Linked DNA regions of Parafrankia irregularis. The protein of the gene in region 1 interacts with the protein of each later gene in a pairwise test. Links are inferred from orthologs where the notes say so. Each region holds a gene or a part of one and is shown in the gene's direction. Other genes may lie near its edges. The genes, in order: rlmB and AWX74_RS04235.

Evidence for each region.
Region 2: the proteins of rlmB (region 1) and AWX74_RS04235 interact in binary tests that used the Escherichia coli proteins (3 or more experiments, as listed by UniProt). The link is inferred for Parafrankia irregularis from one-to-one orthologs.

What each region holds. Positions count from the first base shown.
Region 1 is NZ_FAOZ01000019.1:116,839-127,067, forward strand. The notes cover bases 2,394-5,300. They hold rlmB (23S rRNA (guanosine(2251)-2'-O)-methyltransferase RlmB), read left to right. Parts: upstream 2,394-3,256; coding sequence 3,257-4,345; downstream 4,346-5,300. Other genes in these bases: AWX74_RS24800 (protein kinase domain-containing protein), read right to left, coding at 2,394-2,851; AWX74_RS24810 (sensor domain-containing phosphodiesterase), read left to right, coding at 4,540-5,300. Also shown: AWX74_RS24795 (PP2C family protein-serine/threonine phosphatase), read right to left, coding at 1-1,377; more of AWX74_RS24800, read right to left, coding at 1,598-2,393; more of AWX74_RS24810, read left to right, coding at 5,301-5,940; AWX74_RS24815 (RlpA-like double-psi beta-barrel domain-containing protein), read left to right, coding at 6,322-7,077; AWX74_RS24820 (DUF2334 domain-containing protein), read right to left, coding at 7,224-9,209; wecB (non-hydrolyzing UDP-N-acetylglucosamine 2-epimerase), read right to left, coding at 9,206-10,229. UniProt on the Escherichia coli protein: Specifically methylates the ribose of guanosine 2251 in 23S rRNA.
Region 2 is NZ_FAOZ01000002.1:373,858-384,018, forward strand. Bases 2,315-5,153 are described here. They hold AWX74_RS04235 (NAD(P)H-hydrate dehydratase), read left to right. Parts: upstream 2,315-2,818; coding sequence 2,819-4,489; downstream 4,490-5,153. Other genes in these bases: AWX74_RS04230 (SWIM zinc finger family protein), read left to right, coding at 2,315-2,697; alr (alanine racemase), read left to right, coding at 4,486-5,153. Also shown: glmS (glutamine--fructose-6-phosphate transaminase (isomerizing)), read left to right, coding at 1-1,009; AWX74_RS04225 (PadR family transcriptional regulator), read right to left, coding at 1,138-2,025; more of AWX74_RS04230, read left to right, coding at 2,152-2,314; more of alr, read left to right, coding at 5,154-5,625; AWX74_RS04245 (hypothetical protein), read right to left, coding at 5,801-6,133; AWX74_RS04250 (alpha/beta fold hydrolase), read left to right, coding at 6,503-7,726; tRNA (adenosine(37)-N6)-threonylcarbamoyltransferase complex ATPase subunit type 1 TsaE, read left to right, coding at 7,916-8,359; AWX74_RS04260 (TetR/AcrR family transcriptional regulator), read left to right, coding at 9,173-10,093. UniProt on the Escherichia coli protein: Bifunctional enzyme that catalyzes the epimerization of the S- and R-forms of NAD(P)HX and the dehydration of the S-form of NAD(P)HX at the expense of ADP, which is converted to AMP.

The sequences.
Region 1 (10,229 bases):
AGTGGCCGGGGTCTCGATCGGGAAGGCGGCGGTGTGCGGGGTCACGTCCTCGGCATCGCCACCCAGCCAGCGCGTCAGGGTGTGCGCGCGCCGGTGGGTCTCCGCCTCCGAGGCGGGGATCAGCCCGGCCCGCGCGGCCTCGGCCGCCCAGGTGTCGTCCGCGGTGAGCCGCTCACACCAGCGGGGACCCAGGAGGTAGACGCGGCTGTCGCCGACCCACCCGACGGTGACCATCCCCGGGCCGTCCGCCGAGGGCTGGGTGATGATCGCGGCGGCGAAGGTGCAGGACGGGGCCATCCGGCCCTCGGCCGCACTGAGCTGGGCGATGGTGGCCTGGGCGGCTTCCACCGCGGTGTGCAGGGCGGCGTCGGCCTCGTCCGGGCCGAAGCCGCCGGAGATCCGCCGTGGCGCGGTTCGCGGCTCGTCGAACTCGGAGTACTCCTCCAGCACGTCGAGAACCTCGCTCGCGGCGCTTTTCGACGGTTCCTTGTAGGGGACCGCCTCGCCGGGCCCGTGGGCGCGCACAGCGTCCGCGAGGATGGCTGTGGCGGTGGCCGCCGCGGCCGCCGAGGCCTCGCCGGAGCCGGGAGTCGTCGAGACGCCGTCGCACACGACGGCGATGAGCGTGCCGTGGACGATCGCGACGCCCATCGCGTCCTCGTTCGTCGTGTGCCGGACCCCCCGGTCGCAGACGCCGGCCAGCGGCCCCAGATCGATCTCGCGGTGGTCCTCGTCGCCGCCGCTGACCGGTGCTCCGGCGAACGCGAAGCCGCACGCCTCGCAGTACCGTGCGTCGGTGTAGTTGGGCGCGGCACACACCGGGCAACGCATGATCTCGTCGTCGCCGGACTCGTCGCTCGGGGTGCCGTGCTGCGCCAGCAGCATCGTCGCGGCGTCGGAGTCCTCCGGGTAGCCGTCCTCGGTGAATCCGCCGCCGGAGTACCCGGAGCCGGGATAGGCCCCGGCCGGATACGACGACGACTCATACGCGCGCTCGGAGTATTCGCCGTGGTACTCGCTGTCACGATAGGTGCCGGGTTCCGGGGTGTAGCCGGCGCCCGGATACGCATCGCCCGGGTAGCTGTTCTCCGGGTACGAGTTCTCCGGGTAGCCGCCGCCCTCCCCGTAGGAGTTCTCGGAATAGTGCGCGGCCCTGAAACGGCCGGCTGAGTAGCCTTCCGCGGCCGGATCGTCCGGGTGAAACTCCGCCGAGCCATAGCCCTCGGCGTAACCCGCGGTGGGTGCCTCGTCGACGTGATAGCCGCTGGCGTGGCCGGCCTCTTCCGGATATCCGTCGCCAGGATGATGGCCGCCCGGACGAGCCGGAGGGTAGCCGTGCCCCGGGTAGCTGTGCCCGCTACGGGAGTTGAGGTCCATGGTCAGGCCACCGGCCGCTGCAGCGGCCCGCCAGTGACAGCGAGTCTGGGCGGTGTGCGCGGAGCCGTGTGGCGCGGAGCCATGTGGTTAGTGCCTCCTGCCCGTCCTGTGGGGACCGGATATATCACGTCGACCTGCTCAAATCCAAGGACGCCGAGATGAATAGTGGCATGATCCGTCAGATGCGTCGACGCCGATGATCGCGGTGCCCGCCTGGGTGTCAACGTCCGGCCGTCCTGCGTGGATTGTGGGGAGTCCTGTCCGCAGTACGCCCGCCATCCGTGTGCGCTCCGCAAGTGCCGCCACCTCCTGGGCCTTTTGGCTGGTGGGAGGGCTCTTCGGGGCCCTCGGCCAGGCCCGCGGGGCGCGCCGGCGCCCAGCTGGCGCCGGCACCTGCCGCGACCTCGCCGAGCGCCGAGGCCATGTGCGCGGCACCGGTGAACCGGCTCCCCGGGTCGGCGGCGGTGGCACGAAGGAGGAACCGGTGCAGCGGTGCGTGCCGAGCCAGCACCTGGTCGACCTCCTGCGTCGGAAGGGTGTATCGATATGTTGACGTTCGGTGCGGAAAATCGAGTGCCGCGGTGGCCAACAGCCTGCCGAGAGCGTAGAGGTCGGAGCCCACCGACGGGGGGCTCATGGCGAGCTCGGGGGCGTCGAATCCCGCCGTCACGTGGAACGCGCCGAGGTGGCGGCCTGCCGGGCGCAGCGACTGGAGGTCGACCAGCGTGACCTCCTCGCCGTTCCAGACCACGTTGCCCGGCGCCAGGTCGCAGAAGAGATAGCCACGCTCGTGGACGTACCGCAGCGCGGACAGCAGGCGCAGCGCCCCGGCGATCGCAGCCGGCACTGGCAGCGGCGCACTCGTGACGGCTCCGGCCTCCCGCCGGGAGCGGAGCAGCTGCGACAGCGACGGGCCGGCCACGAACCCCATCACCGCGAAATCCGTGCCGCCGTGGCAGACCTCGCCCAGCATCGGGACGATCGCCGGATGCCGCAGCGGTGGGTCGGGCGGCAGGCGCCGCGGCACGCGGCAGGCTCCGTGCCGGCCATCCGGGCGTGACCGCGCGCGCCGAAGGCTCTTCAGCACCACCTGCCGCCCCGCACGGCGGGTGCCGTCGGTGACGCCGGTGTGGCTGGTTCCCGGTGCGGCGGCGTCACCGGCGCGTTCGCCGGCCTCACCCAGGTCGACGGCCAGAAACACCCAGCCGGCCGGCCCGGGGCCGCCCGCGGCGAGGCAGTCGACGACGCGGTAGCCGCCGACGACGTCCCCGGACCGCAGCGGCGGTGAGAAGGAATAAGGCGTCCGGCATCGTGGGCAGAACCCGCTGGTTCGCGACCGCGGGCCGAAGCTCTCCCGGCCGGCGACGCGACCGACGGGGCCGGCGCACACCGGGCAGCGGGCGCCAGCCGCGCCGCGCACCGGGGCTGGGCCGGGGCCCGCCCAGGAGAAGCCGCCCACCTGCCCTCCAGACACGCGCCCGCCCATCCCACTGAGGATAGGTAGCAAGTCGCGGATTCGCGGAGCCTCTCGGTGAACTCGTGGGGTCCACCTGTGCATCGAGCGGTCCGGGACCACTCGATCGGGCCGGCCGTACCGCGCAACCGGTGTCGCCGGCGTCCGACAGCCGTCCGATAGCTGTCAGACAGTCAACGTCTTTCCCGACGTCCATGTCGATTTCGGCGCGCGCATCGCCGTGGGCAGTGCTGGTCGATGTGGGCATTGGTGATGGTGTCCGCCGCGTGGCGTGACACGGCCGGATACCGTTGGGGTACGGCTGTGTCGCGGCTGGCAGCAGGCAGCGCCCGGCACGGTCAGTTGATCAGTTGGCTCGCGGGGCGGGTCGACGGCCCGAACACGCGAGTTACGAGGTGGTCTGTGATGGCCGGTGGCCAGAGCCGGGGTGGCGGCGGAGTCGCCCGTGGCGGGCAGGGAGGCCGGGCCGCGAAGTCGGGTTCCCACCGCAAGGGTGCGGCGATCGGTAGCGGCGGGCAGCGCCGCAAAGGGCTGCAGGGCAAGGGCGCGACACCACCGGCCGAGCAGCGGACCGGTCATCCGGCGCAGCGCCGTGCCGCCGCCGCGGCTGCTGCGGCCGCCCGGGGCGGAGCAAGGCGTCCGAGTGCGCAGGGCCAGGCGGGGTCGTCGGCCGGCTCCGGCTCCGGCGCCGCCGCCGGCGGGAGCGGCGGCACCGGCGCCCACGGCGCGCGGCGCGGCGAGACCGACGAGTTCGTGGTCGGCCGCAACGCGGTGGTCGAGGCGCTGCGGGCAGGGGTGCCGGCGAGCTCCCTGCTGATCGCCGGCGGCCTCGAGTTCGACGAGCGGGTCGCCGACGCCCGCCGCCTCGCCGGCCGTGCCGGTCTCACCGTGGTCGACGTCGGGCGGGTCGAGCTCGACCGGCTCTGCCCGAACGCACCGCACCAGGGGCTCGCGCTCTCCGTCCCGCCTTTCGAGTACGCCCACCCGGATGACGTGCTTGCCGCCACCCAGTCCGCGGCGCCCGGCCTGGTCGTCGCGCTCGACGGCGTCACCGACCCGCGCAACCTCGGTGCCGTCGTCCGTTCGGCGGCGGCGTTCGGCGCGAACGGTGTCGTCGTTCCCGAGCGGCGCGCGGCGGGTATGACCGCGGCGGCGTGGAAGACGTCCGCGGGTGCGGCGGCGAGGCTGCCCGTCGCCCGAGCGGTGAACCTGACCCGTACCCTGCGGTCGTTCGCCGAGTCCGGCCTGTTCATCGTCGGCCTGGCGGCGGACGGGGAGGTCGACATCGACGATCTCCAGGTTGCCGCGGATCCGCTGGTTCTTGTGGTCGGTTCGGAGGGGCGCGGCCTCTCGCGGCTCGTCGGCGAGTGCTGCGACCTGAAGGTCCGGATCCCGATGGCCGGAGCTATGGAGTCGTTGAACGCCGGGGTCGCCACGGGCATCGCGCTCGCTGAGATCGCGCGCCGTCGTCGCCTGGCGGCGCCCGCCCCCTGAACCGGTCCCGCCGCGTTGCCCACGGTGGCCCGCGGTGGCCGGCTGCCCGCAGCAGCCCGCCGCGGTCGGCCCCGCCGTGCGCTGCACCGGCGCGGGGCCCGCTGTGCCGTCGTGGGCTGCGGGCTGCGGGCTGGCGGCGCACCATCGGAAGGGAACGCCGATGCGCGAGCGCTGCCGGCCGGGAGGTGTACGCCGTGAACGATGTTGTGACCGGCGGGGGGTGGGAGGTGCCAGTGGGCTCCGGACCGCCCGGGAAGGCTGACGACCGCGCATCCGGTGGGCACCCGGGTCCGGAAGGCCCGCAGACGCGGGATCACAACGACGAGATGAGGCGCGTCCTCGACCTCGCGCGTCGTCATCTGCGGACCGATGTCGCCTGGCTGGCCAGGTTCAGCGGCGACCACCAGGTCATCGATCTCGTCGCGGGCGACGGTGACCTGGTCGAGAGCCTGGTCGGGTACCGGGTCGACAAGGAGCAGACCTACTGCGCCCGAGTGCTGGACGGCCGTCTTCCCGCGGTGGTGCCCGACGCTCGAGCGGACAGCCGCACGGCCAACCTGCCGGTCACGCGTGATCTGGGCATCGGGTCCTATGTCGGCACACCTGTCCACCTGGACAACGGCGAGCTCTACGGCATGCTGTGCGCGCTGGGCACCGAGCCGGACCCGAACCTGGGCGAGCGGGACGTCCGTTTCCTGAGCCTGCTGGCCGACGTCCTCACCGACACGGTTTCCGCGATCCACCGCGGCCACGCCGATGACGATCATGTCCGGTCCGTGATCGGGGAGATCATCGATTCCGGTGGGCCGACGATGGTCTTCCAGGCGATGTTCGACCTGCCGACGCATGGGATCGTCGGTGCGGAGGCGCTGGCGCGCTTCCCCCGGTTCCCATCGCCTGACGGCCTGCGGACCGCGCCGGGAAGTGGGTCCAGCGGCGATCCCGGTGGGCGGCGCGACGACGGCGTCCTGTCGCCGGCCCATTGGTTCGAGCAGGCGACGTCGGTCGGCCTGGGCATCGATCTGGAGCTGGCGGCGATCCGTGCGGCCCTGGCGGAGCTGCCGCGCTTCCCACGCGGTCTGGCGCTCTCGGTGAACGCGTCGCCCGCGACCATCGCGTCCGGGCGGCTCATCGAGCTGATCGACGGCCCCAGCGCCGACCAGGTGGTCGTCGAGATCGCCGAGCGCGAGGGCAACCACGAGCTGCCGACGACGCTCGACCGCCTGCTGGAGCTGCGTGACCTCGGGACCCGGATCGCGGTGGACAACGTGGGCGTCGCCTATGCGAGCCTGCGGAGAATGGTGCAGTTCCTGCCGGACGTCGTGAAGATGGACCGCTGGCTTTCGATGAATGTCGGTTCCGACGCGGCCCGCCGGGCGCTGGTCGAGGCGCTTGTCCACTTCAGCCGGCAGATCGGTGCGACGCTGGTCGCCGAGGGTATCGAGACCGCGGACGAGCTGCGGGTGCTGTCCGCCGCCGGTGTGGACCAGGGGCAGGGCGAGTTCCTCAGCCCACCTGGACCGCTGCCACTTCCCGCCCATGGCCGCTGCGTGGCCGTGAAACACAGCCGACTGGCCGCCACGGCGATGACCTGAACGACGCCCACGGATTTCGGGAAATGCGAACTATCTGAAGAGCGGTACCTGCTTCGTCGGTTTCCGGCTTCTGTGGGGCGTGCGGCCGTGCCGCGCAGCGCCAGCATTCATGCCAATCGCGACAAGTCGGGCACCGAGTCGCTTGACGAACCGCAGGAAATGAGGATTTCGGTTGCTGCGGGCGCCAAAATCCGCACTTCTTGCTTGGGGGAAGTGGTGGCGGTGGTGGCGGCAGATCTTGGCTGGCGTGTGCAGGAAGACGTGGTAACTCTGGTTTCTGATGGGTCGAGATAATTGTCCCGGTGTGGTCTTTCGGAATTGTGATGGCTCTGCCGGCTTTTGTCATTGCCAGCGGAGGAGGTGCCCCTGCACAGTGTGGGCGTGAATATCTCGCGAAGGAATGGACGGACTTCTCGTGCGGCCCGCGCGACCCGGGCGGCCCGCGCGGCACCGTCACGGCCCGGCCGGCGCCGCCGGCGGATCCTGCTGGTTCCGGCGCTGATCAGTGGGTATGCCTGCCTCGCCGCCTGTCTGGAGCCGGCGGGCGGTCGGGCGCCGGGCGGTCAGAACGAGGGCTGGGAGATCACGGTCTACTACACGGCGGTGGAGAGATTTCACGAGGGGACGCCGCCGACCGTGGTCCGTGGCTGCCGCCAACGGGAGTGCTCCTTCGGTACCGATCTGCTCGGCACCTTTCCCGCCGGTTTCGTCCAGGCGGTGCGCGACGAGGGGACCGGTCGGATCACCAGTGCGCCACTCGCCGGATCCATGCTCAACTGGTCCTACGACACCGGATTCTGGCTGGACGACATTCCAAGCGACACCGCCGGCCGGGCACTGGTGCCGTTCCGAAGTGCCGCCGCCGATTCCTCCGTGCTGCCGGCCGGCACCACGTTCGTGATCGAGGAATGTGGTGTCGAGGAGGACGGATCCGAGATTGACCCGAGTGCGTGCGAGGTGTTGCGACGGACTTCCTGGGAGATCCGTGACGAGTTCACACCCGGGCTCGGCGGTGAACAGCATCTGGACCTGTACATCGGCGAGGAGAACATCCCGGACTTCACCGAGAAAAGCCCGCTCTATCTGACCGGAATCGGCGCGGGAATCCGTGTCACGGAGCCGCGGCAATCGCAGTAGAACACCAGGAGGCGCTGTAGCGGTGGCGGGCCGGCACGGGCACGGGAGCCCAGGGGAGCTCCCGTGCCCTGCCAGCGGTCCAGCGGTCCAGCGGTCCAGCGGTCCAGCGGATCAGACGGTCCGGCGGACCGGCCGGCCGGCCGGGATCAGACCGCGGAAGCGGCGATGAAGGTGTACCCGAGGGCCTTCACGCCCTCGACCGTCTGCCGCAGATAGTCGACCCCCAGATACGGGTGGTAGAACATGCTCGCGAAGCCGTCCCGGACGATCAGGTTGCGGCGCGCCGCGTCGACGAGGTCGGCGGGTAGTCGGGCGGGGTGGTTGTTGAACGCCTCCGGCTCCACGTTGCCGATGTTCTCCGGAATGATGAACGAACCGTAGATGTCGGTGACCGGGTAGGGGAAGAACTGGCCGCCGAACTTCGTGTGGTCGATGGTGCCGCCGGCCAGCTGGTTGCGGAAGTACAGCCCGCGGTCGTAGCGGCGCGGGAACTTCGCCTTCGCCGCGGCGTAGTCCGGCGCGGAGGCCGCGTAGTGCGGGAACTCGAAGACCGTCGGCACCGACAGCCCGGCGGCGGTGAACGCGGCGGCGGACCCGTCCATCCGGCCGGCGGCCCAGCTCTGGCTGTCACCGGGTACGGGGCCGTCGTAGACCACGTTGTCCTGGGCGTCGACATGGGCGCGGAAGAACTCGAAGTCGTCTGCGCTCGCACCGGAGTAGGGATTGGCGACGTTCGAGAACTGGTGCGTCCAGCCGTGCATGATCAGGGTTCCGCCGCGCTGGGTCATGTAGCGCAGTGCGGTGACGACGTCCGGGCGTGACGCGAGGGTGTAGTCCTGCGCCACGCCGTTGTTGTAGGTGCCGTTCGCGTCGACGTAGCGCGGGTAGACGGCGACCGAGAACGGAACGTTCACCGAGGAGAGGTAGTCGGCGATCGCGCGCAGCTCGGCCGGATCCGCGTCGGGCCCGACGTCCTCGATGCGCACCAGTGCCCGATGCCGGGTTGCTGTCTGCGGGGCCAGCGCGTCGAACAGGATGTCGGCGAAGGCGAGATAGCGGTCGGTCATGTCGGCGTAGGCGAACGGGATCTCGCCGATGTAGGTCAGGTTGTTCGAACGAAGTGCCCAGGGGAAGCGGGTACCGTTCGCGCGCACCGCCTCGGCCACCACCGTCGCCTTTGTCGTGTCGACGGTGCCGTAGTTCATGATCCCCGCGGCGTTGGTCGCGAGCCTGGTCAGATCGGTTCCCTTGTACCGGACCGCTCCGATCGACGTGGTGTCGAAGCCGGACCAGTTCCAGCCGTGGGTCGTCGCGAAGTTCGGCGCCTGCGCGGTGAGCTGCCAGATGTTGTCGTACATCCACAGCACCGGCCTGGTCCCGGCCAGGACGTCCGTCAGGAAGGCCGTGGGCACCTGCTCGTCGTAGGTCGATCCGATGTAGATCACAGCCGCGTACTGCGCCATCTGGCCGGCCGTGTACGACCTGACGGGCCGGGCCTGCCAGGTGCCGAAACGCGATGCCAGGTTCGCGGCCTGCATGGCGTACTGCTCGCCCAGCCATCCCCAGGTGCCGGTCGTGTCGTAGAGGATCAGCGTGCCCTGACCGGTCGCCGCCGCCGCGGCCAGGGGCGTTGCCGCCGTTGCCGCCGCGGCCGACGACCCGGTTGCCGGCGTGCCTGACGATCCGCTCGCCGCGCCGGCGATGGCGGCGTCGCCGCGGCCGGGGGGCACCGGGCGCGGAGCCCGGCGCGGTGGTGGTGTTCGTGGTGGCGCCGGCGGGGCGGGCAGCGTGCTGAGCCCCTTGTCGCCCGGATGTACCTGTGGGGTCGCGGCCCGGGCGTGGCGGGGTGGATGCGCCGGTGATCCGCCCTTGCCGCCGGCGGGTGCCGCGATGGCCGTGCCGGCTCCCACGGTGAGCGCGAGCAGGCCCGCCGCGGCGGCGGTCGCGGCCCCACGGGTACGCCGTCGGCGCCCGACCGAGCTTTGCTCCCCGCCGGTGTGGACGCCGGTGTGGACGCCGGTGTGGACGCCGGTGCCGGCACGGGCGCTGGTGCCGGCGCGGGCGCGGGCGCTGGTGCGGGCCGAGCTCCGTGCGCCGCGGCTGCCGGCGAAAAGCTGTGTCAGGCGGCTCACGCGCCGGCCTCCTTGAATCGTGCCGAAGCGCCGGCGGCGGTCTGCTCGGCCAGTACCGCGCTGGTTCCCGGCGCGATCACCTCCGAGTACGTCGGCTGGTGGGGAATCCGCAGCGGAATGTTGATGGCGCGGGCGCCGGGGATGAACGGGTCGGGCGCCGGTGTTCCGCACAGGCGGTGCTCGATCGCCGCGACGGCGCGGCTCGCGGCCTGCCCGTCGCCGTACGGGTTGACCGCCTCCGCCATGGCCGCGTAGGCGACGGGATCGTCCAGGAGCTGGCCGACGGCGGCGACGATCCGCTCCGTGTCGGTACCGACGAGGCGGGTGGTGCCCGCGCGCACACCTTCCGGCCGCTCGGTGTTCTCCCGCAGGACCAGCACCGGCTTGCCGAGGCTGGGGGCCTCCTCCTGCACCCCTCCGCTGTCGGTGACGATCACGGTCGCCGCCGCCATGAGGTGCGTGAACGCCGAGTAGTCGACCGGGTCCGCGACCAGCACGTTGGGCAGTCCCGCGATCGGCGGCAGCACGGCTTCCCGGACGGCCGGGTTGCGGTGGACCGGCAGCACGACCAGCAGCTCGGGCCGTTCGGTGGCCAGCCGGGCCAGCGCCGCGCCCACCTGGGCGAGCGGCTCGCCCCAGGACTCGCGGCGGTGCGCGGTGACGAGCACTATCTGACGTCTGCCGACCTCCGCGGGCTCGTCGAGCCCGGCCAGGCGGCGGACCTCGGCGAGCAGCGGGTCGTCGGGTGGTGGCGCCGCCGCCACGTGCAGCAGGGCGTCGATCACCGTGTTGCCGGTGACGAGAACCGACTCGGGACGGATGCCCTCCGCCAGCAGGTTGGCCCGGGCCGACGGGGTCGGTGCCAGGTGCAGCTCCGCCAGCTGGGCGGTCAGCCGCCGGTTGATCTCCTCCGGGAACGGTGACATCGGGTCGTCCGTGCGCAGCCCCGCTTCGAGGTGCATGACGGGCACGTTCTGGTAGAAGGCGGCGAGTGCGCCGGTGAACGCCGTGGTCGTGTCG
Region 2 (10,161 bases), on another replicon or contig:
CGTCCTGGACGAGGAGCGTCTCTCCGACCAGGACTTTCGCGACATCGACAAGGTCTTCATCGTTGCCTGCGGGACGGCCTACCACGCCGGGCTGATCGCCAAGTACGCCATCGAGCACTGGACGCGGCTGCCCTGCGAGGTCGAGATGGCCTCGGAGTTCCGCTACCGGGATCCGGTGCTCGACCGGTCGACCCTCGTCATCGCGATCAGCCAGAGCGGGGAGACGCTTGACACCCTGATGGCGGTCAAGCACGCCCGCGAGCAGAAGGCCCGGGTGCTGGCGATCTGCAACACCAACGGCTCGACGATCCCGCGGGAGTCGGACGCCGTCCTGTACACCCGCTGTGGCCCCGAGGTCGGTGTCGCGGCGACGAAGACGTTCCTGGGGCAGGTCGCGGCCTGCCTGCTCGTCGGTCTGTTCCTGGCCCAGACCAGGGGCGTCCTGTACGGCGACGAGGTCGCGGCCTATGTGGAGCGGCTACAGCGCATGCCGGAGCTGGTGCGCCGCACCCTGGGGACGGTCGAGCCGGTACGCGAGCTCGCCCGCAGCCTGGCAGACGCGAAGGCGGTGCTCTTCCTCGGCCGCCATGTCGGCTACCCGGTCGCCCTCGAGGGCGCGCTCAAGCTCAAGGAACTGGCCTACATGCATGCCGAGGGGTTCCCGGCGGGCGAGCTGAAGCACGGCCCCATCGCGCTCATCGAGCCCGGGCTGCCCGTCGTGGTGGTGGTGCCCTCACCCCGGGGCCGGGCGAACCTGCACGGCAAGGTGGTGTCGAACATCCAGGAGGTCCGGGCCCGCGGAGCGCGCACGATCGTGATCGCCGAGGACGGCGACACCGATGTCGAGCCCTACGCTGATCATCTGATCCGGGTGCCGGCGACGTCCTCGCTGTTCGCGCCGCTGGTCACGACCCTGCCGCTGCAGGTCTTCGCCTGCGAGCTGGCGCTTGCCCGGGGCCTGGACGTCGACCAGCCGCGCAACCTGGCGAAGTCCGTCACGGTCGAGTAGGACCGTGCCCCGGCCGTGGCCGGGGCACGCCCGGGGCTCGCGGTACCGGAGCGGACGCGGGGCTCGCGATTCCGCTCCGGTACCGAGCCGGCTTTCGGGCGCCGCCTGGTGACGACGCCGTCGAACGGTCAGCTCAGATCCTTCGTGGGCCGATCGGACGGGTTCCCGTCGCCGTCGCTGTCGGTCGAGCCGGACTGTGCGGTGCCGGTCGTGCCCGCGTCACCGTCGGTCTGCGTTGCCGCCTCGGGGCCGGCCGGTTCCCCGGCGAGGATGCGGTACAGGTTCCGACGGGTCTCGGTGAGCAGCTCCCGGGCCGCGGCGATCTGGCTGGCATCGCCGGCCTGGGCGACCTGCACCACCGCCGCGCCGACCCCGAAGGCCAGGTTCCGCAGCGCGGACACGTCGTCGTTGGCGCTCGCCGCCGCGGTCTCCCACGGCTTGGGCACGTCGCCACGGGCCTCGACGTGGGCCCGGCCCGCGTCGGTGAGGTGGAACACCCGGCGCCCGTCCCGCTCCTCGGCGCGGACCAGGCCCTCGTCGGCGAGCATCGACAGCACGGGGTAGACCGAACCGGGGCTCGGCCGCCACATGCCACCGCTGCGGTTCGCGAGCTCGCCGATCATCTGGTACCCGTGCATGGGCTCCTCGGCGAGCAGTGCGAGCAGGGCCTCGCGGACGTCGCCGCGGCCAACCCGTGCCCCGCGGCCGAAGCCGGGGCCGGGCGGAAAACCGCGGCCGAACGGCCAGCCGCCCCCGGGCCCGCCCGGTCCGCCGGGACCGAACGGCCCGCCTGCGCCGCCTCGCCCACCGCGGCCGCCGCGGCCGCCATGCCCGCCACGGTCACCTCGGTCGCGTGGCCCGGGGCCGCCGTGCATACGGCTGTGGCGCTCACGGGTGGGGTCGCAGTTCGTTTCGGTGAAGGCCGCCTGGTAGGCGGCGTCGATCAGCCGGGAGGCGCCGAACCTGCGCCAACCCTCCCAGCCGGCTTCCCATCCTGGAATCGCGTACGAACTCATCATGATCTCCTTGATCTTGGGTCGCGTAGTCTCGCGTAAGCTCACGATATATCGCGATCGGACGCCTGGCAAGACCGTCTCCCACCTGGCCGGCGCGCACGCGCGTCGGTTCCGTAGGATTAGAGAATGATCATTTCGGCTTCCGAGGGTGACGGCCACGGCGAGGGTGCGGTCACCCCGCTCGAGGCCGCCTTCGAGGAACGTGCCTGTGCCCAGCGGGCCGGCACGGCCGTCTTCATGGAAGGCGTCAGCCTTGCTCTGCTCGGCCGGGTGGAGCAGCTCCGGATCCGTCCCACCAACGCGTCGGGCACCGTCGATGACGACGGTCACCAGCAGGTCAGCCTGGTGGCTGGCGACGATGGCCCAGGCTCGACCTGTACGTGCTCCGACAGCGCGGGCGGCGTGTTCTGTCGCCATGCCGTAGCGGTCGCCCTGGTTGCCACCGGGTCGGCCGGAATGGCCGACGACGACGATGACGACGAGGAAGGCCACGGTGAGGAGCTCTTCGCCGACGATCCCGTGCACGCGGCCATCAGGGTCTTCCTGAGCCGCGTTCCGCGGGCCGAGCTGGTCGAGACACTCCTCGACGCCGCAGACGAGAGCGACGCCGTCGCCGACGCGCTCTGGGAAGCCACCGTGGCCTGGCACGGCCGTCAGCACGGGGCTGCCTGAGCGCAGCCCGCGAAACCGGGTCGCCCGCGCCGACTCCGCTGCCCTGCCGCCGGGCGGGTCGCCGCACCCGTACGACCGCCCGGGCGTGCGGGGGGCGTGCCCGAGGCGGGAGCATGGCGCCATGCTCGAAGCGCACACCGTCGCCGATGTGCGGGCCGCGGAGGCACCGCTGCTTGCCACGCTGCCCGCAGGTGCCCTCATGCAACGGGCTGTGTCCGGATTGGTGGCCCATGTCGGCCGGCGCCTGGGCCGGGTGTACGGGGCCCGGGTCGTCGTCCTCGCCGGTGGCGGCGACAACGGTGGCGACGCGCTGTGGGCCGGTGCCCGGCTCGCCGCGCGGGGCGCGGTTGTCCAGGCACTGGCACCGGGACGGACCCATCCCGAGGGCACGGCCGCCCTGCTCGCCGCGGGTGGCCGCCTGTACCGCACCGGTCCACCCGAGTCCGGCCCACGCGGTGCTGGTTCGGACGCCGCCGCTTCGGATGTTGCTGGTTCGGGTGCTGCTGGTTCGCGCGGTGGCGGTTCGCGTGCTGGCGATTCCCGCGGTGGCCCTTCCCGCGGTGGTGCGAGCCCTGACGGGCTGGGCGGTGACCGGGCCGCGGAGCTGCTCGCCTCGGCGGACATCGTGCTGGACGGCCTGCTGGGTATCGGCGGCCGGGGCGCGCTACGCGATCCGTACGCGGCGCTCACCCGCCTGACACCCACCGCGCGCACGGTTGCCGTCGACGTGCCCAGCGGTGTCGACGCCGACACCGGCGCGGTGGCTGACGGCGCCGTGCGGGCCAGCAGCACGGTCACCTTCGGCACCTACAAGCGTGGTCTGCTGGTGGGACCCGGCGCGACGCACACGGGCCAGGTCGAGCTGGTCGACATCGGGCTGACGCTGCCCGCCGCCGATCTGCGCGCGTTGCGGGACGGTGACGTGGCCCGGCTGCTTCCAGTGCCGCTGGCCACCGATTCGAAGTACACCCGGGGCGTCCTCGGGCTCGTCGGCGGCAGCGACCGCTATCCCGGCGCGGCCGTGCTGGCCGTCGGTGGAGCGTTGCGCGGGGGAGCGGGCTACCTCCGGGTGGCAGCGCAGGCGCGGGCCGCCGATCACGTCCTGCGCGCGCACCCCGAGGCGGTGGTGACGGTGATCGAGCCCGGGGACGCCGACGCGGCGCTCGGTGTGGGCAGGGTCCAGGCGTGGGCGATCGGGCCAGGCCTGCCGGCGGACGAGACCACGGGACGGCTCGTGACCGCACTGCTGGAGCGCACCGACGTCCCGCTGCTGGCCGACGCCGGCGCTTTGGAGCCACTCGCCGCCGTTGTCGCCGCCCGGCCCACCCTGCTGCGGGAGCGAACCGCCCAGGACGGGACGAACGAGGTTGTCCTGACGCCGCACGAGGGCGAATTCGCCCGCCTGGTCGCCACCGCCCTTGGCTGGGACGCCTCCGCTGTGCCGGCCCGCCTGGCCGCGGATCGGCTGGGCACCGTTCGCCGGGCAGCCGCCGAGCTTGGTGCGACGGTGCTGCTCAAAGGGGACCGAACCATCGTCGCCGGCGTCGGCGGCGAGTCGTTCGTCAACCTGACCGGCACGCCGTGGCTGGGAACGGCCGGGTCCGGCGACGTCCTCACCGGGCTGACCGGATCCCTGCTGGCCGCGGGTCTGGCACCGGTGTGGGCGGCCGCGGCGGGCGCCCACCTGCATGGCCTCGCGGCCGGGCGGGGCCCGCGCCCGCTGGCTGCCAGCGACATTCCGGCACTGCTCACAGTGGCCATCGGGGACCTGCTTGCTAGCGTCGAGGCGTGAGCCAGTCGCACCTGCCGCGCGCGTACGCGGCCATCGATCTTGACGCTGTTCGCGATTCGGTGGCGGCGCTGGTAGCCCGGGCACGCAACGCAACGACCATGGCCGTGGTCAAGGCGGACGGTTACGGCCACGGCATGGTGCCCTGCGCGCGGGCAGCGCTGGACGCCGGTGCGGGCTGGCTGGGCACCGCGTTCCTGGAGGAGGCGCTGGGCCTGCGCGCCGCCGGGATCAACGCCCCGATCTTCTCCTGGCTGGCCGCCCCGGGTGAGCGGCTGGCCGCCGGGCTCGCTGCCGACATCGACCTGTCCGCGTCGGCGACCTGGGCACTCGCCGAGCTTGCCGCAGCCGCGCGGCAGGTCGGCAGAGCCGCACGAGTGCACCTGAAGGTCGACACGGGTCTCGGGCGCGCCGGTGCCACCGCGGAGGACTGGCCGAACCTGTGCGATACGGCCGCGGCCCTGGAAGGGGAGGGGCTCCTCGACGTCGTCGGGGTCTGGAGCCACTTCGCCTTCGCCGACGATCCCGGCAACCCGACCGTCCAGTCGCAGATCGGTCGGTTCGGTGACGCGGTGGACGTGGCGCGCAAGGCCGGCCTGAACCCACAGATCCGGCATCTGGCTAACTCGGCGGCGACGCTGATCACCCCGGAGGCACATTTCGACATGGTCCGCCCGGGCGTTTCGGTGTACGGCCTGTCGCCCGGGCCCGAGGTCGGGCCGCCCTCGGCGTTCGGGCTGCGCCCCGCGATGACCCTTCGGGCCACAACCGCGCTGGTGAAGCGGGTCCCGGAGGGGACAGGGGTCTCCTACGCGCACCGGTACACGACGCGTTCCGAGACCAACCTCGCCGTCGTCCCCCTCGGCTATGCCGACGGGATCCCCCGCGCGGCGACCAACACGGCCGAGGTTCTGATCGGTGGGCGGCGCCGCCGCATCGCCGGCACCGTGTGCATGGACCAGTTCGTGGTGGATGTCGGCGTCGACCCGGTGGCAGCCGGCGACGACGTCGTGCTTTTCGGGCCGGGCCACCACGGTGAGCCGACCTCTGACGACTGGGCCCGTGCGCTCGGCACCATCAACTACGAGATCGTCACCCGGGTCGGCGCTCGAGTCCCACGGGTCTACACCGGAGGCTGATCCGGCCCGGCGGGCAGACCGGATCGCAGCCCACGCACAGCTATCGGCGGCACCAGCGGCGCTGGCCGCCTCAACAGCGCGCTGGCCGCCCCGGTGACACTGACTGCGTCAGCAGCCGCAGCTGCCTCCCTGCGCCAGCCGCCGTAGCCGCCGGTCAAGCAGCTGTAGCCGCCGGTCAGCAGCCGCAGCCGCCGCTGCCGCAGGAACCGCCGGAATCGCCGCCATGGGAGTGGCCGGTGGCGGCACCACCGAACATCCCACGCTCCATCCGGCGACGGACCGGCTGCGGGTTGGCCGCACGCTCGGCGGCCTGCTCGATCTCCGCGCGCGTCGTCAACGTCAGCATGACCGGCCCGCCCGCGGCCGGGGCGGGGCCCGCCGCTCCCGCATCGCCGAGACCCGAGCCCAGCTCGCCGAGGTCGTCCTCGATGTCGTCATCGACCTCGAAAGCGCCGCCGCCGTACGCGGGCGACGTGGCCGGCTTGCTCTTGCGCCACCGCAACTTCACGAGGCCTCCCCTGGTCACAACCGCATGGCCCGACGTGCTCAACGCTAGCGGAGGATCTGGGTCAGGTCCTTGTGGATCTTGTTGATCCTCTGTCGTCTTTCTGCCGGGTCGCGCCGGTCCTTCTCCTTGCGCGTCTGTGCAGGCCGACGGCCTGCGTGGCCGGATCGGCCCGGAGTGTCCGACGCGACGGACGCGTGGCGTGACACCCGACGGGATGGCACCATCGGGCATACCGGTGCGTCGTGCCGCTATTGGTGCATGTGTGACGGGTGCGCGTGCGGCTTCCGGCGGGCTGATCCGGCCGGATGGGTCCAGCCGAGTGGACCCGGTGGAGTGGAGAGGTGGGCGGGCGATGGTGGGTGTGCGGCCGTGAGCGGTGGCACCGATGTCGGCGATGCCCCCGGTCGTTCCCACCGCTCCGGGCTGGCCGGGGTTCCGGCTGTCACGGGTGGCGTGGCCCGGGCGGCCGCGCGGGCTGCCGGGGCGGTCGTGGGATCCCGCGCCGCGCGCCGGGGTGGAACCGCCGGCATCGTCGGCGCGGTGCTGGCGGCGGGCCTGATCAGCGAGCGGCGCACGGTCCGTAGGCATCGCGCCGTGCCGGATCTACCGGACGATGGCGGCGTCGGGCCCATCGGCGGGCGGGTCTCGACGGTCGTCACGGCGTCGGATGGCGTCGCGCTGTACGTCGAGGAGACCACCCAGGAGCCACGGCCGAGCGCGGCGGACGACGCCGGTGCGCCGACCCTGGTCTTCGTCCACGGCTTCTGCGTGAACAGCGACTCGTGGGTGTTCCAGCACCGTGCGCTGCGGGATCTGGGGCCGATGGTGTTCTACGACCAGCGGGCACATGGGCGCTCCGGGCCGTCCGAGGCAGGCAACTGCACCATCGACCAGCTCGCCGCCGACCTGCACCAGGTGCTGACCGAGCGGGTTCCCACGGGGCCGATCGTGCTGATCGGCCACTCCATGGGCGGTATGACGATCATGGCGTTGGCGGGCACCCATCCCGAGCTGTTCCGGGACAGGGTGGTGGGGGTGGCGCTGCTGTCGACCAGCGCGGGCGAGCTGCCCCGGCTGACCTTCGGCGTGCCGTCACTGCTTGCCGGAGGGGTCCATCGGGTGCTGCCGCCACTGCTGGGTGGCATGCAGCGCGCGCCCGTGCTGTTCGAGCGGGCGCGTCGGCGTGGCAGTGACTTCTCCTGGGAGATCACCCGCCGCATCGCCTTCGGCTCGACCGAGGTGCCGCCGTCGGTCGTCTCGTTCCTCGAGACGATGGTCGGGGACACACCGATCCCGGTGATGGCGGCGTTCATGTCCACCCTCCTCGACCATGACAAGGTAGCGGCCGTGGCGGGTCTTCGCGGCACCCCGACTGTCATCCTGGTCGGCGACGGTGATCTCATGACACCGGTCGAGCACAGCCGTGTCCTCGCCCGTCTGCTGCCCGACGCCGAGCTGCGGATCGAGTCCGGCCCCGGCCACGCGATCATGCTGGAATGCCCTGACGTCACCAACGAGGTCATCCGCGGCCTGGTGGAACGTGTCCGGGTACCCGCGGCACCGGGTCCCCGGGCAAGTGAGCCCGTGACCTGAGCGGTAGGCGCCCCGGGGTGCGCCGCCCGCCGCCCGCGCCGCACCGCCCGTGCTCGAACCGGCCGGGCCACGACCAGGAACGGACCCGACCCGATGACCACGCCCGCCACGCCCGGCACATCCGCCACGTCGGCGCAGCCGCCCTCCACGCCGGTCGCCCCGGAGATCGTGGCCGAGGATCCTGACGGCATGCGGGCGATCGGAGCGCGGCTCGCACCGGTGCTGCAGCCCGGTGATCTGATCATTCTCGACGGTCCGCTGGGTGCCGGGAAGACGGTCTTCGTGCAGGGCCTTGCGGCGGGCCTGGGGGTTCGGGCGCAGATCACCTCACCGACGTTCGTCCTGGCCCGAGTCCACCCGGATGGCCGTCTGCCGCTGGTCCACGTGGACGCCTATCGGCTGGGCGGGGTGGCGGAGGTGGACGATCTCGACCTGGACGCCGACCTCGCACGGTCGGTCACCGTCGTCGAGTGGGGCTCCGGGTTGGTGGAGCAGCTGGCGGGTGCCCATCTGCGGATCGAGATAAGCCGGCCCGCGGGTGACGAGGCGGGCGAGGTGCGGCGGGTGCGCCTGCGCCCAGCCGGGGCCGACTGGGCGCAGCGTCTGGCTTCGCTCGGCCTGGCGCCGCGCTGACCTGCACGTTCGTCCCAACCCGCGGAGGCAGCCCCTCCCTCCGCGGGCGTTAGCCGGCTGGTGCCATCGGCGGGACCGTGTGGACGTCCGCTCGGCGGGGGACCTGCTCTGGTGCCTGTGTTCGTCCGGGTCAAAGTCGTCGACCTGTTGACGTCGGGTGGTCGGCTGCCGCGGTGGGCCGGTCGGCGCCTGCCGGGCGCCGTGCGATGCGGAGAGGAAGCGCCTCGCGGCGGCGTGCGGCGGCGCGACGCGGGCTACGTGCCGCGGGAGGCGGAGCCCACGAAGTAGTCCATGCCGTGGCGTCCTGAGAGTGCCCGGCGGCGGCCGGATCGGGGGACTGACCGGCGTCGAGGCCCTCGGGTGTGGTGAACCGGGCCGCCCGCCAGGGCGGCGCCCGCGCGGCCCGGGGTGGCCCGCCGGTGCCGTAGCACCTTTTCGGGTGGGCATGTTCGGGTAAGCGGGAAAGTGATTCCGGGAACATTCGGCCTTCTTGCCGGTAGTTAATCCCTGACGAGTTCCGGAATGAGGGCTGTCACCGCAGGTGAACCATGGCTCAGCACTCGGTGTCCTAGATCATGTTAAGATCGCGTATCCCCCGGTTAATGCCTGGTCCAGGCCTGCTCCCCATACCGCCTCGTGGCTGGTTGTGTCGCGGCAAGCGGCCCGTAAGGACAAACAGTCAACGTTCCGTAGTTGATGAGTTGTTCCGCTATATTGGCGGCGTAGGCGCGAAGTTCATGCATGCGGCGGCCCACCCGTGTCATGACCGCGAGGATCCGTTGATGGCCAGTTGTGGCCGTGAGAGGGGCGCGCGTGCGCAGCAGCACCGCTGTCGACCTTGTAGAGGCTCCGGCTGAGCGCTCGGCCCGGTCCCGTAGGACCCGAAGCGACTTCCTGGCCAGCCGGCGTGACCTTCTCGACGCGGTGGGGCGACTCCTCGCGCGCAACGGACGCCGTTTCAGCCTGGTGGATCTCGCGGCCGAGGCCGGAGTGTCGACGGCGACCGCCTACCGGCACTTCACAGACGTCCACGACGCGCTGGACGTCTACTACCTGCAGCTCATCGACGTCCTGGTGACCGACATCCGGGCCCTGTCGACCGGTGACGACCACCTCGGCAACTTCGAGGTGGTCTGCGAGGTCTGGGTCCGCTCGGTCGCCCGGTGGGGGCGGGCCGCGGTGCACGTGCGCTCCGCGCAGGGCTACCTCGCCCGGCTGCGGGGGCAGGACGACCTGGTCTCCAGGCTGCACGAGGTGCTCGCACCAGTGCTGGTCGGGCTGGCCGAGACCGGCGTGCTGCCGCCGCAGGAGGCCGAGTACGCGGTCCTGCTGTGGGCTTCGGTCTTCGACGAGCGTGTGATCGTCGATTTGCTGGACACCCTCGGATGGTCGGTGGAGCAGGTCGCGCAGAAGCTGACCGCCTCGGCGCTGCGGATGCTCGGCTACACCGGCTGGAGCCCGTTGCGCTCATCGTTCCCGCCGGCGCCCGGCGTTCCCGCGCACAGTCCGGCGGCACCGCAGATGCCCACCGTCGCGGCGCCGACCGTTGCGGCGCCTGCCGGCCCGCTGTCGGGCCCCGCTCGCCTGGGCCGTCCGCCGCGGACCACGGGCGTTGTCACCTCGTCGGTTCACGGCCGTGCGGGTCTGCCGCCGATCGCGGGTCTGCCGCCGATCGGCGTCGATCCGCGGATCCGGCACCGTCCCTCGGGTGGCCCGGCCCGCCGCAGCCACTGAGCCGGGTACACCGAGCCCGGCACACCGGCCGCCGACCGTCGGCTGGTTATCCGTTGTGATTTCCCGGG